3 regions of the Arthrobacter sp. CP30 genome follow, and region 3 is predicted to be linked to each of the others. Evidence: riboswitches for the same ligand, from Rfam matches in the RefSeq annotation. Region 3 holds a riboswitch; each other region holds the start of a gene.
What was found. A riboswitch is a leader RNA that binds a small molecule or an ion and turns the genes downstream of it on or off. The one in region 3 is predicted to bind cyclic di-AMP.
Positions count from the first base shown of each region.

Region 1: linked by a shared signal. The riboswitch ahead of ACTIMO_RS01885 (LysM peptidoglycan-binding domain-containing protein) and the one ahead of ACTIMO_RS14175 (NlpC/P60 family protein) in region 3 are both predicted to bind cyclic di-AMP.
Region 2: linked by a shared signal. The riboswitch ahead of ACTIMO_RS09715 (C40 family peptidase) and the one ahead of ACTIMO_RS14175 (NlpC/P60 family protein) in region 3 are both predicted to bind cyclic di-AMP.

Region 1 covers NZ_JBQEMM010000001.1:373,853-377,121, reverse strand. Annotated here, with positions in the region: gene ACTIMO_RS01890 (metal-sensitive transcriptional regulator) at 548-955, opposite strand; cyclic di-AMP (ydaO/yuaA leader) riboswitch at 1,267-1,485, shown strand; gene ACTIMO_RS01885 (LysM peptidoglycan-binding domain-containing protein) at 1,488-2,411, shown strand; gene ACTIMO_RS01880 (cytochrome c oxidase assembly protein) at 2,725-3,269, shown strand, end outside.
Region 2 covers NZ_JBQEMM010000006.1:32,029-35,297, reverse strand. Annotated here, with positions in the region: gene ACTIMO_RS09720 (NAD-dependent epimerase/dehydratase family protein) at 1-93, shown strand, start outside; gene ACTIMO_RS09715 (C40 family peptidase) at 412-1,266, opposite strand; cyclic di-AMP (ydaO/yuaA leader) riboswitch at 1,269-1,445, opposite strand; gene mutM (bifunctional DNA-formamidopyrimidine glycosylase/DNA-(apurinic or apyrimidinic site) lyase) at 1,583-2,545, opposite strand; gene rnc (ribonuclease III) at 2,546-3,269, opposite strand, start outside.
Region 3 covers NZ_JBQEMM010000011.1:91,128-94,396, forward strand. Annotated here, with positions in the region: gene ACTIMO_RS14170 (NlpC/P60 family protein) at 1-571, opposite strand, end outside; gene ACTIMO_RS14175 (NlpC/P60 family protein) at 595-1,482, opposite strand; cyclic di-AMP (ydaO/yuaA leader) riboswitch at 1,488-1,656, opposite strand; gene ACTIMO_RS14180 (metal-dependent transcriptional regulator) at 1,890-2,588, opposite strand; gene serC (phosphoserine transaminase) at 2,838-3,269, shown strand, end outside.

The DNA of each region.
Region 1 (3,269 bases), on a different contig from region 3:
TCGACACACCCCGACCCCCGAGGAATAGCTAGAGCCAAGAGGCACGACGGCAGACGTCAATGGAGGTCACTATCGGCGGACACGAGATGATCGCGGATCGGGACGCTGACCGTGACCAGGTAGGGCCGGGCGGCAACCGACAGCCGCAGCAGCCGGTCTGCGTAGGAGACCCTTTTATAGAAAGATGCAGCCATCGTCGGGGAAATGTGGAATTCAGGTGACCGTAGGACGAAAACTCGGTGAGTTTCTCATCGGGTCAGCGGACACCGATGAACATTGGCCGTGAAGGTGTCGCTGCCTCAATGATGATCGACCTCAGTAACGCAACCCAACCACCGGTTGCGGCGATACCCCTGCAGCTCTCGCGGTCGGTAGTCGGTCAAAGCCGTATAAGGGACTAACAAGACACCCCTGTCATCGAGCCGGGGGCCACGCCCTACTCATTGAGGACTCGGCCGCGATGGTGTTGGGAAGCTTCGGTTTTCTAGAGTGCCGAGGCCTGCGCTAGTGACCGGCTGTTGTCGTTGACCCCATCGAATGGGTTCTGTCATCTCAGCAGCCGCCCTATGGCTTGAGTCGCTTCCTTAATTCTCTGATCGATCAGACCTATGTCGGTTGTATCGCCGGTGATGTTCGTACCTGCTGCCTCCCGTGCAGCGTCTGCAACGCAATGCGTCAGGTGACTCTCAAGGAGCCCGAGACTGAAGGCATGCATGGCACTGTTGACGGCAGCGACCTGAGTGAGGATGTCGATGCAGTACTTGTCCTCCTCGACCATTCGGGCTATACCACGAACCTGACCTTCCATGCGCTTGAGCCGACGCAGGTAGGCACTTCTGTCAGCGGCGTAACCATGGTGAGTGCCACTACTCTCATCAACGTTCGGGGCTTCGCCCGATTGTGTCGCACCCCTGGAGGAGATGTCATTAAGGTTGTGTTCGGTGCGAAGTGTCATCTTTGCTTCCCTCATCATCATCGTCGACGACACGAGTGGCCCAGTGCGTTGACGACGCGGTTCTCAGCCGTGTGAGATGCACGGTCCCCTAAGTATCCGTGAAGAAGGTGAACCAGGTGAACGATCATCTGACCAAGAAGTTCCGCGTCGTATCTGGTCATCTGTTTCTCACCCCGTCACTGGCATCCTTCAGGAGTGTGCGTTATGGGAACGTGACAATCGATACCACCCTAGGGTATTGTCCTCACGTGACCCCGGCACCCGCCGAGTTCGCTCTCCCGCGCAGAATGCCGAGCCCTGCCGCTGCTCCCGGGACCCGTTCGCATCACCCAGTTGGCAGGGACGGGGGAACCACGTTTCCACCGGATCGCGACACGTCCCGTGTTGTTGATCCTCGGGGTTAAGCCGATCTACGAAGTCTGTCTGCCACGGTTCGTCCTATGACGCTGTGATGGATAGATCTTCGAGACGGCCGGGTGACTCCCATCCGAACCCGACAGCTCACCCCGCAGGCATGGGAGAGGCAATCACCATGTCACGATCGTCCATTCCGGCACGCCACCGCGCGGCCGTCACTCACTCCGTCGCCCTCGAAGGCCTGGCGTATTCGGCAAAGACCGGCGCCGTCGCACTGGGTAAGCCGGCCATCGTCGCCGCCGCAACCGGCGGCCTCGTCTTCGCCGTCGGAGCCCCCGCAGCGCAGGCAGGAACGTACTCCGAAGCCGCATCGACCGCCGTCACCACCCAGGCACCTGCGGTGCAGGCCCCCGCTGTCCAGACCCCTGTTGTTCAGGCGTCTGCAGCTGGTACCTACACGGTGGCTTCCGGTGACACCATGGGCGCGATCGCTGCACGCCATGGTGTGAACCTTGATGCGCTGCTGGCCACCAACGGCCTGTCCTTCGCATCGGTGATCTACCCGGGCCAGCAGATCAAGCTTTCCGGTCCGGCCGCTGCCAGTGCTGTTGTGAGCCCCGCAGCAGTGCCTGCCGCGCTCCCTGCCAACCAGGTCTTCTACAGTGCACCTGCCCCGGCACCTGCTCCCGCCGCAGCGCCTGCCGGCATCTCCCTCACCTCGGCATCCATTGCGCCCATTGCAGCAGCCCCGGCCGCTCCGGCTGCCGCTCAGCCCACTGTTGCCGCTAGCGGCGTCGGTGCTGCCCTGGTCGCCTCGGCCTACGCCCAGATCGGCTCCACCCAGGACTGCACCATTCTCGTCGAGCGGGCCCTGCGCTCGATCGGCAAGAACGTCGGGGACCTCGGCCCCATGCAGTTCTTCCAGTTCGGGACCGTCGTTGCCACCCCGGCTCCTGGTGACCTCGTCATCCGCCCGGGCCACGTCGCCATCTACGTCGGCGGCGGCAAGGTCATCAGCAGCGGCATGAACGGCATCAACGCCACCATGGAACACCCGCTGTCCGACCTCGCCGGATCCTCCTTCGTTCGCGTCAGCTAGTAGAACTGTCTGCTGAAGCGAATACCCTTGAGCTGAGATAGCGGCAAGTGCCCTGGACGGGGGTGCTTGCCGCTATTTCCTTTTCCACCTCCTCAAATCCCATCCACAGGCACCACGAGGAGGACAGCAGAACCGGCCCGACCACTGAAACCTGCACGTCAAAGTAACGAGCGTCGGCTCAAGTTCCACTGATGCAAGCCAGCCTGGTGCTGTTGCCTCGAGAGGTCCTCCTCACGCGACGCGCATTCGCTGTGGCACAGGCACGCATCACTGATCAGAACTCTTTGGCGGTGATGACCAAGGGGCGGCGATAATGAATGAGGAAGGGCGGGCAACAGTGAACGAACCATGGGTCAGCGGACCGGTATGGATACCGGAAGCACCTCCTTCATGGGCAACGTACCTGGCGCCAACCTTGCAGCCGATCCCGCTGATACCTGCAATCGCCTTACTACTGGGCCTTTTGTACCTGACAGGTGCGATCCGCCTGTGGACATCCGGTAGATCCTGGCCGGTGTGGCGGACAGCAGTTTTCCTCTCAGGGTGCATGATCATCATGATCACCATGGGTGCCGGAGTCGAGGGCTACGGGCTGCGAATGTTCTCCGTCTTCATGTTCCAGCAACTCACTCTCATGATGGCGGTGCCGCCCTTGCTGGTTCTGGGCCGGCCAGGCACGCTCCTCTTACGCGCAACTCCTCACCGTGGCCTCGGCCGACCGGTCCTGAGGCTTGCGCATGCTGGTCTAAAGTCCAGAACGGCTAGAATCCTGCTCCATCCGGCCTTCATGATCCCAGTGTTCCTGGTGAGCTTCTACGGGGTCTACCTCAGCGGTATCGCAGACGCGATGCTGCCCTC
Region 2 (3,269 bases), on a different contig from region 3:
GACCAGCGGCACACCAGGGCGGTCCTCGACTGGCGTCCGGCGGTCGGCATCGACGAGGGGTTCGAGCGGCTCGCCCGCCACTACTCGACCTGACACCGGCCTGCAGACCGCCTGCCCCCGCTGGCTTCGCGCACTCCTGTCCCACCCGCCCGGTCGTCCGGCAGCCGGACCGACCTCCATCACGCCGAGCACGCGCCGTCGTCCGCGGCCGGAGCCTGCGGAGCCTGCCCCGTGCTCGACGTGCACGGCGCTCCCGACCGCTCGGACATGGTGCCGGCCGGCGTCGGAACGGGGGTACGACGAAGGGCGGGATGCTGTGCATCCCGCCCTTCGTCAGGCGTCACTGCTGGAGCTCGACCTCACTCCTTCGGCTCGCAGCGTGACCGCGGACCGGGTGGGCCGACCGATCGATCAGCGGGTGTAGTAGCCGTCCACCGACATGACGGAGACGGGGTGCACCTGCGTACCCTGCGACGGGTTCAGTGCGCTGATCATCTGGCCGTTGCCGAGGTAGATGCCGACGTGGCTCCCACCGTTCTGGCTCACCAGATCACCCGGCTGGGGGTTACCGGTGGGGCGCAGGGCGGCGAACTGGGACCACGTGGTGCGCGGCAGGTTGATGCCGTTCTGCGCGTAGACCCACTGGACGAAGCCCGAGCAGTCCCAGCCGCCGAAGGCCGTGCCGCCGTAGACGTAGCCCGATCCCTCTCCCTGCATGGCCGTTCCGACGATGCCGGTGGCGCCGATCGACGAGGACTGGAGGCTGTAGGTCGGCGCGTCATCGACAGGAGCGGCGACGGGCGCTGCTACGGGAGCGGCGACGGGCGCTGCCGCGGGAGCGGCGACGATCGAGGCGGACTGCACCGAGTACTGCTGCTGGGGAGCGGCGGATCCGCCGAGTGCGATGGACTGGCCCGGGTAGATGACCGAGGCGTAGCCCAGGCCGTTCGCCGAGAACAGGGTGTCCAGGCTGACGCCATGGGCCGCGGCGATGCTGCCGAGGGTGTCACCGGACTGGACGGTGTAGGTACCGGCTGCGGCGGGGGTGGCCGCGACCTGCTGGACGGGAACCGACTGGACGCTGATCTCGCCGGAAGCGCTGGCGGGCAGTGCCGCGCCGAGCATGAGGCCGGAGGCCGCGACGACGACGGCGGCGGGCTTGCCGGCGATCGAGGCGCTCGCGGAGACGGCCCGTGAGGCGGTAACGAGGGGGTTGACACGCGTGGGGACTGCCCGGTGGCGTGCGATATGGCTCTTCTTGGACATGCTGATGCCTTTCCCAATGCCTACGAAGTTAGCTGTCGGGTTCGGATGGGACATCCGGACGTGGTGTTCGTGCACCACCGCCCCAGAGCTGGTGCACGCGCGTCTTGACCCCTAGGACCCGTGAGTGGGTCCGCTATCGGTTCCCCCGCCCCTGTCGATGTGTGTAGCGAACGGTCCGTCCTCATCGACAGGGTTAGGCAGAGAGAGGAGGGGCGCCCCTCCGTGGTGGAGCGGGCGCGGGTTCAACGGTACGCGGTGATCCCCGACTTGTCACGTTTGGATCACGAACGGCCGGGTGCCGCTGTCCCGGCGCTGCTCAGGGTCTCGCGTTCCGCGGCCGGGGCTGGCAGACGGGGCAGAAGAAGGAGGACCTGTTCATGAAATGCTCCCGCCGGATCGACGTGGTCCGTCCCTCTGCAGCACACCTGCGGCACGGCCGGCCTGAACGCCCGTAGGCCTCGAGATCGCGGGCGAAGTAGCCCGATGCACCGTTGACGTTGACGTAGAGGGAGTCGAAGCTCGTCCCCCCAGCGGCAAGGGCACGGGTCATCACCTCGGTGGCGGCGTCCACGATGCGCCGGGTGTCGGGTCGGCGCATCGTCTCCGTGGGCCGCGCATAGTGGAGGCGCGCAGCCCACAGCGCCTCGTCGGCGTAGATGTTCCCGATCCCCGAGACGAGTCCCTGGTCGAGCAGGGCACGCTTCAACCCCGTGCGACGGCGGCGCAGGCGCTGGTGGAACTCCTCGAAGGAGAATGCCGGATCGAGGGGGTCGCGGGCGATGTGCGCGGCCTGGTGGGGCACGAGCGCGGTGTCGCTTCCCCCCAGCCCACCGGGGTGACCGTCCGGTGTCGGCTCGAAGCCCGTGACGAACATCCCACCGAAGATCCGCTGGTCGACGAAACGCAGATCCGTGGGCAGGGCGGAGCCGTCCTCCCCCGTCGCCCGCGACAGGGCCAGGCGAACCTTCAGGTGCTTCTCCGGGGGCGCCGCTGCGTCCTCGATGAGCAGCTGCCCGCTCATGCCGAGGTGGGCCATCAGCGCCAGCGGCGGGGCGGCGTCATCCGCCGCCGGATCCTCGAGGACCATCCAGAGGAACTTCCCGCGCCGCACCACATCGGTGATGCGCGCGCCGGTGACGTCACCGACGAAATCCTCGACCCCGTTGACATGACGACGCAGGGATCGTGGATCGAGGACGTCGACCTTCTCGACCGCCCGCCCGGTGACCCAGCGGGACAGTCCCCGCCGGACCACCTCCACCTCGGGGAGTTCAGGCACTCATGCTCCGTCGTCGGAGTCTGAGCGCTCGGGGAGCCCCGCGTGGTCGGTGTGCCTCCGCGCGCCGCCGGAGCGACCGGTCACGACACCTGCAGGACGCACGCCGACGTCGCCGGCTCCCGTGACGGTCGCAGGCACGTCCTGAACGTCGGCGAGGAGCTTCCACGAAGCAGCCGCAGCCGCCTGCTCGGCCTCCTTCTTCGAGTGCCCACCACCCGCGCCGTACTCCACCCCGCCGATGACGAGACGCGCGGTGAAGGTGCGCGCATGGTCGGGACCCGTCCCGTCGACCTGGTAGTCGATGGCGCCGAGCCGCCTGCCCGCTGCCGTCTCCTGGATTCGGGTCTTCCAGTCCGTCCCCTCACCGAGCACGGCGGAGTCCCGCAGGAGGGGACCGATGAGGCGCATGACCATGGCGCGGGCGGTCTCGATGCCGTGGCTCAGGTACGCGGCGCCGATCACGGCCTCCATGGTGTCGGCGAGGATGGAGGCCTTGTCCCGCCCGTTGGTCAGCTTCTCCCCCTGGCCGAGCAGCACGTAGCTGCCGAGGTCCAGTGCCCTGGCGACGCCGGCGAGCGCCCTGGTGCTGACCACGGCGGACCGTCGCTTCGCCAGTTCACCCTCGGACAGATCCGGGTTGTCCCTGTACAGCGCGTCCGTCACCGAGAGGCCGAGCACCGAGTCACCGAGGAACTCAAGGCGCTCGTTGGTGGGGATGCCGCCC
Region 3 (3,269 bases):
CACCGGAGGACACCGCGGGTGCCGGAGCGGGGGCGGTGACGGGCGCCGGTGCCGGTGCCGCGACGGGAGCCGGGGCGACGGCGGGAGCGGCGACGGCCGCAGCCTGGGGAGCCTGCGCAACGGCCGCCGGGGCGGCGACGGCGGGGGCGGCGGGAGCTGCCGCGGCGACCGGTGCTGCCTCGACGACGGGAGCGGTCTCGACGACGGGGACGGCGACCTCCTCGACGACGGGAGCCACGACGACGGGGGCCTTCGGGGTCTTGACGACAGGCTTGGCCTTGACCTTGACCGGCGTCATGTTGAAGGACACGACGGACGAGTTCGAGGCGACGACGGCCGCGCGAACCGACGAGACCGAGACGTTGGAGGTGGCTACCTCACGCTGCGGCTGCAGGTCGGCGGCGTTGGCCGCGACACCGCTGGTGAGGACGAGGCCGGAGGCCGCGACGATGACGGCGGCCTGGCGGCCGATGCCGCCGGCGTTGGTGGTGACTGCTGCGGCGAGGGCGGAGAAGCCGGCAGTGGTCTGCGCTTCTGAGCGGTGGCGGGCGATCGTGGTGCGTGAAGTCATAAGGGATTCTCCGTGTGTGGTGATCAGCGGACGCGGACGAAGCTTGCGCCGGGAAGGTCTGACAGGTTGTGGATGTCGGTGTTCATGCCGTTGAGGCCACCGCTGATGACCTGGCCGTTGCCGACGTAGATCGCGACATGGCCGCCGGTGATGACGAGATCGCCCGCGGCGGGCGTGCCGACGACGTCACCGAACTGGAAGAACTGGCCCGGGGCCAGGTCTCCGACGGACTTGCCGACGGAGCGCAGGGCGGTCTCGACCATGGCGGTGCAGTCCTGCGCGACGCCGATCTGGCCGTAGGCGGAGGCCACGAGTCCGGCGGCGACACCGGATGACGGAGCGGACTGCTCCACGGGGGCTGCGGGCGCCGGAGCGGCAGGAGCAGGTGCGGCGGCTGCAGGCGCTGCGGCGACCGGGGCGCTGGGCGCGGCAACCGGCGCGGCGACGGCGGCCACGGGTGCTGCTGCGACCGGAACCTCCACAGCGGGAACGACCGGTGCTGGTGCCTCGACGGCGGCGACGGGTGCGGGGGCCGCGACGACGGCGACGGGTGCGGGGGCCGCGACGACGGGGGCTTCCTCGACGACGGGGGCTTCCTCGACGGACTCGGGGGCGGGGGTGACCTCGACGGCGACCCGCTCGAACGTGACCTTCGCCGTGGCCGGGACCGTGACCTCGGCGGAGACGACGCGGCTGATGGTCAGGGCTGCGGAGGACTGGACCTCACGGTCCGCGGTGGTGACGCCGTGGGCCGGCAGGCCGGCCGTGAGGACCAGGCCCGAGGCGGCGACGATGACGGCTGCCTGGCGGCCGACGGAACCGGCGTTGGATGCGACTGCTGTCGACAGGGTGGTCAGCGGGCTGACCGTTTTGGGCGCGCGGTGGCGGCCCAGCGAAGAGCTGGTGGACACGGTGGATTGCCTCTCCCAACGCCTGCGAGGTGAGCTGTCGGATTCGGATGGGAGTCACCCGGCCGCTGCGTGAGCAAGCGACTTAACCCCAAGGATTTCTGTGCAGAAACCCGAAATTGGTTCCCCCGCCTCTGCCATGCGATGGTGCGGACGGACCTCCGGCAATGGCAGAGCTAGGCGATTTGCAGGAGGGTGCCGGATCTAGAGCGAATTTGGCACGAGATGAAGGCTACAACAGAAAGCACCCTATGTCACGTTCCGGTCACGGAACGGTATGTTCTTGGTGACGGCGACCATCCGAGGCGCGCCCGGGCGCGAAGAAATCGCCGTGCCGGCGCCGTGACGGTCCGGGGCCAAGCACCGTCAGGGACCCGCGGTGGAGCCGTCAGGGACCGGTGGTGGAGCCGTCAGGCGGCGACGGACACGAAGACGTGCGACGCGACCTCGGGGGGCAGCTCGAGGGCTCCCTCGACGCCCGGGACACGCACGGAGACGTACCCGCCCACGGACTCCAGCGCGAGGTCCGCACCGGGGCGCAAGCCGCCCTCGTCCAGCTGGGTGAGGAGTTCGGGATCGACCTGGATGGGCTCGGCGAGACGGACGAGCGTCACCCGCTTGTCGGGTGAGTAGGTACCCATGGCCGAGAGCAGGGTGACGACGCCGTCCGTGAACAGCTCCGACCGGATGCCGCCGATGGCCTCGAGACCGGGGATCGGATTGCCGTACGGCGACTCCGAGGGCTGGCCGAGCAGTTCGTACAGCCGCCGCTCGACACGCTCGCTCATGACATGCTCCCAGCGGCAGGCCTCGTCATGGACGTACGCCCAGTCGAGGCCGATCACGTCGCTGAGCAGGCGCTCGGCCAGGCGGTGCTTCCGCATCACGCCGGTGGCCCGATGCCGCCCGAGTTCGGTGAGTTCGAGGTGGCGGTCACCGGAGACGACCACGAGGCCGTCGCGCTCCATCCGCCCGATGGTCTGGGAGACGGTCGGACCGGAGTGGCGCAGCCGTTCGGCGATCCTCGCACGGAGCGCCACGATGTTCTCCTCCTCGAGCTCGAGAATGGTCCGCAGATACATCTCGGTGGTGTCGATGAGGTCCGTCATGCGGGTCAGCTCCTTGGTGCGGTGCGGGTGCGCGGCTGGAATGCCTCACGCGGGTGGGGCACCGCGGCCGCCACAGCCGGTTCCGCCCCATGCCTCCCAAGGTTAACCCATGCGACCGCTCCGGTGATTCCCGCCGAGGGGGTCCCCGGCGGGCGCGGAGGGGCCCCGGGCATCTGTTCACAAATGGAGGGCCACCCGCTGCTGGGGCAGAATGAGGGCGATACCCCCGCCGATCAGCTGGAGCACCCCATGAGCGAAGCGCCCCGCATCCCCGACCACCTCCTGCCCGCCGACGGCCGCTTCGGTGCCGGTCCGTCGAAGGTGCGGAGCGGCCAGATCGATGCGCTCGTCGCCGCCGGACCAACGCTCCTCGGCACCTCGCACCGCCAGGCGCCGGTGCGCGACCTGGTCGGGCGTGTGCGCGAAGGACTGTCCTCCTTCTTCGGCGCCCCGGACGGCTACGAAGTGGTCCTCGGCGTCGGCGGTTCGACGGCGTTCTGGGACGTGGCGACGTTCGGCCTGGTCGACGCGAGGGCCCAGCACCTCTCCTTCGGGGAATTCGGGTCGAAGTTCGCCTCGGCCACCACCCGGGCACCGTTCCTGCAGGAATCGAGTGTCATCACGTCCGCGCCGGGCAGCCGTCCCGATCCCGTGGCCGAGGCCGGCGTGGACACCTACGCG